DNA from 3 places in the Clostridium sp. NSJ-145 genome. Region 2 is predicted to be linked to each of the others. Evidence: riboswitches for the same ligand, from Rfam matches in the RefSeq annotation. Region 2 holds a riboswitch; each other region holds the start of a gene.

Region 1 (2,287 bases), on a different contig from region 2:
GAAGATAGAAAAATAAAAAATGGAAAAGATTTTTATTTTAATGTAGATAATTATAAAAATGAGATAACAGATTTAATAGGAATAAGAGTTTTACATATATTTAAGGACCAATGGAAAGATATACACGATTTTATAGTAAACACATGGAAGGTTATTGAAATAACTGCAAATATAAGGGATGGAGATGATAGATTAATATTTGATGATTTAGGAATAGAGGTAAGATCAAGGCAATCTGGATATAGGTCAGTACATTACTTAGTAGAATGTTATCCAACAAATCAAAAGGTTATTGCTGAAATTCAAGTAAGAACTATATTTGAAGAGGGGTATGGGGAAATAGACCATAGACTTAGATATTCACATCATGAAATTCCAGAGATATTAAAATCTAATCTTTTACTTTTTAATAGAATAGTGGGAAGTGCTGATGAAATGGCTTCATTAATAAACATGTTAAATAATAATCTTGGAGATAAAGAAAATTACTATGAAAATAAGTTAAGGGAAAAAGATGAAGAGATACAAAGATTAAATGAAGAATTGGAAAAGTATAAAGCTAGGATTTATTAGTATAAATTAGAGGTTTGTAAAAAAACTTGCATTATTAAGTCGAACTATGTATAATTATACATAGATAATTTAATAAAAATAAGATAGAGGTTGCGATATTTAATAGTAGCTTTGCAATAAGATTAAGCACGAGTGCAAAGTGAAAGGAGGTGTCGCCGAAACGAATAACTGAGGCTTTAAGGTTATTTCGTTGGGGTTATGTAGAATATGCATAACACTGTCATAACGTCTGTTATGATGAGCTATCACTAAAGTTAATTTTAGATAAGGTATTAGTACTGAATTTATTAGAGTCTTAAGTGATAAGCTTAAGGCTCTTTTTTAATACTTATAAAAAACGGGGGGATGAAAATGTTAAATTTACAAAAGAAACAGAATAATTCTGATGATGTCATGAAAAAAGAAATTAAAATGCCACATACTTTAGTAATAATTTTTGGAATTATACTTTTAGTGGCAGTAGCTACTTACTTTGTTCCAGGAGGAGCGTATGAAAGGGTTGTAAATGAAGCAGGTAGGACTGTAGTAGTAGATGGAACATTCAGTTATATTGAAAGTAATCCACAAGGTTTATTTGCAATTTTACAAGCACCTTTTGAAGGTATAATAAGTGCAGCAGAAATAATTGCATTTTTATTTATAGTAGGTGGAGCAATAAATGTTGTATCAAGAACTAAAGCTATAGATCTTGGTATAGTTAAATTAGTTGATAAACTAAAAGGTAGAGAAATATTAATAATACCTATACTTACATTTATATTCTCAATTGGTGGAGCTGTTTTTGGTATGTCAGAGGAAGCTATACCATTTATAACATTATTACTTCCGCTTATGCTAGCATTAGGATATGACAGTATATTAACTGTGGCCGTTACATATCTTGCATGTATATTAGGATTTTCAACAGCAATGTTAAACCCATTTACAGTACATATAGCACAAAATATTGCAGGTGTAGAGGTAGGTTCTGGTGTTGGATTCCGTACTATAGCATGGTGCATTACTACAACTGTGGGAATAATACTATTAATGCTATACGCAAAGAAAATTAAAAAAGATCCAACTAAGAGTTTAGTGTATGAATCAGATAAAAAGAAAAAAGAAAAGTTAGATTTAAATGTAAATAGTCATGAAGAATTTACAATAAAACATAAAGTTATATTATCTCTTTTAGCAGTATCTATTGGTGTTATTGTATGGGGAGTATTAGCAAAAGGATTCTATATTTCAGAAATTGCAGCTGTATTCTTAGCAATGGGATTAATTTCAGGTATAATTGGAAGATTATCAGTTAATGATATGGCAGATGCATTTATAGAAGGTGCAAAAGGAATGATTGGTGCAGCTGTAATAATAGGTTGTGCTAAAGGAATAGTAATATTAGCAGAAAATGCTCAAATAATAGATACAGTGTTATTTGGATTAGTTGGTCTTATTGGAAAGCTTCCATCATTAATAGCTGCATATTTAATGTACATAGTTCAAATGATAGTAAACTTCTTCATAATCTCAGGTTCAGGACAAGCAGCTGTAACTATGCCGCTTTTAGCACCACTTGGAGATTTAGTTGGAGTTCAAAGACAATTATCAGTTTTAATATTCCAATTAGGTGATGGATTCTCAAATGCAATCTTCCCAACATCAGGAATATTAATAGCTTCATTAGGATTAGCTGGTGTTCCATATTCTAAATGGCTTAAATGGATACTTCCAA
Region 2 (2,287 bases):
ACTTCATTTCCTTTTTCCTTTTCGTTAATAACTCTTCTAGCCACAAACTTAATTTTTTCAATACTTCCTACTGAAGTGCCCCCATATTTTTGTACTACAATATTCATTTCATTGCCCCCTTTAATAATATGAAATATCTTCTCTCTTTATCAAAATGTAACTTTAAATAAAAAACATAAATTCTTATTAAAACATTACATCATTTTTTAAAATATCTTCATAACTCTCTCTTTTAACTGCTATTCTCGCTATACCATCCCTTACAAATACAACTGCTGGTCTAGGTATCCTATTATAATTACTAGCCATTGAATAATTATAAGCCCCAGTACTTAAAACAGCTAAAATATCATTTCTTTCAACTTTAGGAAGCATTATATCCTTAACTATAATATCTCCTGATTCACAGCATTTTCCAGCTATCGTATATTCAATTTTTTCCTTATTATCGAACTTATTAGCTACTACAGCTTCATACTTTGCATCATACAATGCAGTTCTGATATTATCTGTCATTCCTCCATCAACAAAAATATAATTTTTATCACCGTAAGTCTTTTTTGTTCCACCAACCTTATATAACGTTGTACCTGCATTTGCAATAATTGATCTTCCTGGTTCTATCATTATTTTAGGTATTAATAAATTATGCTTTTCACATTCTTCTTTAATTGATATCACCATGTTATTTAAGAAATTACTTAATTCTATAGGTATATCTCCATCAGAATAGTAAACTCCAAAGCCTCCACCCATATTTAATTCTCTAGTAACAAAATCACATTTTTCTTTTATTTTGCTAATAAAATCAACCATAACTGAAACACTCATATAAAAAGATGTTTCCTGAAATATTTGTGATCCTATATGACAATGAAATCCTCTTAAAGTAACCCTTTCACTATTCATAAATTTTCTTACTACTTCATATATATCTTCACTAAATATAGATTCTCCAAATTTTGAATCATTTTTAGATGTTTGTATATATTCATGGGTGTGAGCATCTACTCCTGGATTTACTCTTAAAAGAACTTCAATTTTTTTATCTAATTCATTACATAAATATTCAATTAAATCTAATTCATCTCTATTATCAACTACTATTCTTCCTATACCTGATTCTATAGCCAATCTTAACTCTTCTTCTGTTTTATTATTTCCATGCATGTAAACCCTACTTAATGGAAATTTACTTCTAATAGCCGTGTAAAGTTCCCCTCCTGAAACTACATCAAGAGATAACCCTTCTTCTTCTATTACCTTGCAAATCGCTAAGTTTAAAAATGCCTTTGAGGCATATATTACTTCTGTTTCAATTCCTTTTCCTTTAAAATTATCATTAAAAACTCTACAGTTTCTTCTTACTAACTCTTCATCAACTACATATAACGGAGTTCCATATTCTTTTGCTAGATAAACAACATCACAATTACCTATTTCTAAATTACCATTTTGATTTTTTTTCATAGTTCCAAATAAATTCATGTTATATCCTCCTATTTACTAAAATTCAACTTATATAAGTTAGTAAATAAAAAACAGTCATGAGCAAAAGGTACTCATGACTGTTTTAAAACAATATAAAACAAAACCTTCTGCCCCAACAAGATGTAGCTCTTCTTTATGAAAATTGGGCAATTCTCATAAGACAGTTCTATGCTTCTTAAACATAGACCCAATAAATAGACTCTTATCTATTTATTTCGGCGATGGCCCCTTTCCTATACATTGAAGTTATCAAATCTCAGATCTGAACTTTCTGTTATAGTACTGATGACAATCGCGGCCTCTACAACAAGTTGTTTAAAACATATTAAATTCACATTAACTTAAATAAAGTTTAACATTTTCTTACATTTGTGTCAAATATTTATTACAATTTTATTATCTAGCTAAAAAAGTATTCCTCTTATATTTTCTTATATAACTATTTTTTCTTACTCTTTAGCTATATATGCTATTTTATTATTTCCAAAAAACATTTGCTCCCACAAAGCATCACTTTCTAAAACCTCTTTTCCTTTAGATGATTCTATTGTTAATCTAGCTTTTCCAATACATCTAAGATAAGTTGGATTTATTCCTCTTGATACTGAAAATAAAATTTCACTATAAGATAATCCCATAACATTTAAAAGAGATGATGCAAAAATATCCTTCTCTCTTATGAATTCTATCGTATACTTTGTTTCATTCTCATCTACATAAATAAAAGTTATATTATTATCTATAAATTTTTCTGTTAAATTATGCTCTTTTGTATTATTCCTTTCAATCTTAATTT
Region 3 (2,287 bases), on a different contig from region 2:
AACGGAAAATTTACAGAGAGACAAAAAGCTGTTTATAATGCTGTTTTAAAGGTTAACGAAGAAATAATAAATGATATAAAACCAGGAAAAACATTTAGAGATATCAATAAAAAAGCTACTGATCTAATAGCTGAAGAATGTATTAAACTTGGACTTATAAAAGAAAAATCAGAGGTTAGTAAGTATTATTTTCATAGCATTGGACATAGTTTAGGACTAGATACTCATGATTTAGAAACACCTCATAGAGATATAACATTTAAAGAAGGTGTAGTATATACAGTAGAACCAGGAATTTATATTGAAGAAGAAAATATGGGCATAAGAATAGAAGACGATATTCTAGTAACGAAAGATGGAGTAGTAAATTTAACAAGTGGAATGATAAAGACTGTGGAAGAAATAGAAACTTTTATGGCAAAGTATAATAATAACATTAAATAAATATACTTGAAAAAAGTTATAAAATGGTATTGTCAAGAACGAATATAATGTGTATAATTATAATAAATTAATCGTGAATAAATAAAGGTAGAGGCGCGATACTTAAGAGTACTATTGATGAGGTAAGCACTGTGAGTTAATAGGAAAGGAATTATCGCCGAAGCATACAACTAATGCTTTAAGGTTGTATAGCTGGGGATGTATATAATATATATATCACTGTCACAAACTTGTTTTTGTGGTGAGCTATCATTTGAGGAAGACCTAATTTTTTAATGCAATTTTAGGGCCTTGAGTGTTAACTCAAGGCTCTTTTTATTGCACAAAAGCAAAACCCTTTAATTATTCACAAAAAATATATTAATTAGGGGGAAACAAAAATGAAAAAGACGGGATTTAGAGTAATCCTACTAACAATGATTATTTTTACTTTATCAACAACAATGGCATTTGCCAGTGAGTTAGAACCAGCAGCAGTAAATGCAGAAAGATTTGGGTTATTAACTTTAATACCACCAATAGTAGCGATAGTATTAGCATTTATTACTAAGAACGTTGTTATTTCTTTATTTATAGGGATTTTATCAGGTAGCTTTTTAATTAGCCTTACAGGATATAATGTGTTTTATGCACTTATACAAGCATTCTTAGATTTTGTTACAAGAGCATTAAATTCTTTAGCAGATCCATGGAATGCAGGTATAATACTTCAGGTATTGGCAATTGGAGGAGTTATTAATTTAGTAGGTAAAATGGGTGGAGCTAAGGCTATAGCAGAAGCTTTAGCAAAAAAAGCAAAGACTGCAAGAAGCACTCAATTAATAACTTGGTTATTAGGATTATTCGTATTCTTTGATGATTACGCAAATTCACTTATAGTTGGACCTATAATGCGTCCAGTAGCTGATAAGATGAAGATTTCAAGAGAGAGATTAGCGTTTATAATTGATGCAACTGCAGCGCCAGTAGCTGGGCTTGCAATAATATCAACTTGGATTGGATTAGAAGTTAGCTTAATAGGTGAAGGGTTTAATCAAATAGGTGTAGAAGCAAGTGGATTTGGAGTATTCCTTCAAACTATACCATATAGATTTTACAACATATTAATTCTTGCATTTATAATTATTACAGCAGTTACTTTAAAAGAATTTGGACCAATGAGAAAAGCTGAAATAGCTGCAAGAAAGAGAAATAAAGATATTGTTGAAGAGATAGCAGCATCATCTTCACAAATGGATGAATTAGAACCAAAAGAAGGTGTAGAGCTTAGCATATGGAATGCAATTATTCCAATAGGGACACTAATTATTTCAGCGCTAGTAGCATTCTACTATAGTGGATATAGCTCAATAATGGGTGGAGATAACGTAGCACTTCAACAAATAATGACTAACTCACCAATGTCATTTGCAGGAATAATGGAAGCTTTCTCAGCAGCAGATGCTTCAGTAGCATTATTCCAATCAGCATTATTTGCATCAGTTGTAACTATAATTATGGCTGTTAGTAAAAAGATATTTACTTTAAGTGAAGCTATAGAAACTTGGGTAGATGGAATGAAAGGGCTAATTATTACAGGAGTTATTCTTATATTAGCTTGGTCTTTAGGTTCAGTAATTAAAGAACTTGGAACTGCATATTATTTAGTTGAAGCTTTACAAGGTGCTATACCAGCATTTTTATTACCAAGTTTAATATTCGTTCTAGGAGCAGTAATATCATTCTCAACTGGAACTGCATATGGAACAATGAGTATATTAATGCCATTAGCAATACCTCTTGCACATTCAATTAATCCTGAAATGTCATTTATAGTAGTTTCTACAAGTGCAGTATTAACAGG

Evidence for each region. Region 2 has a riboswitch for lysine ahead of lysA (diaminopimelate decarboxylase). Riboswitches for the same ligand answer to the same signal wherever they lie in the genome.
Region 1: linked by a shared signal. The riboswitch ahead of LQE93_RS13895 (YfcC family protein) and the one ahead of lysA (diaminopimelate decarboxylase) in region 2 are both predicted to bind lysine.
Region 3: linked by a shared signal. The riboswitch ahead of LQE93_RS12460 (Na+/H+ antiporter NhaC family protein) and the one ahead of lysA (diaminopimelate decarboxylase) in region 2 are both predicted to bind lysine.

The regions. Positions count from the first base shown of each region.
Region 1 is NZ_JAJNOS010000016.1:61,449-63,735, reverse strand. It holds gene LQE93_RS13900 (RelA/SpoT domain-containing protein) at 1-573, shown strand, start outside; lysine riboswitch at 650-826, shown strand; gene LQE93_RS13895 (YfcC family protein) at 925-2,287, shown strand, end outside.
Region 2 is NZ_JAJNOS010000001.1:216,804-219,090, forward strand. It holds gene LQE93_RS01155 (aspartate kinase) at 1-107, opposite strand, end outside; gene lysA (diaminopimelate decarboxylase) at 187-1,488, opposite strand; lysine riboswitch at 1,607-1,803, opposite strand; gene LQE93_RS01165 (hypothetical protein) at 1,941-2,287, opposite strand, start outside.
Region 3 is NZ_JAJNOS010000013.1:78,794-81,080, reverse strand. It holds gene LQE93_RS12465 (aminopeptidase P family protein) at 1-444, shown strand, start outside; lysine riboswitch at 525-701, shown strand; gene LQE93_RS12460 (Na+/H+ antiporter NhaC family protein) at 825-2,287, shown strand, end outside.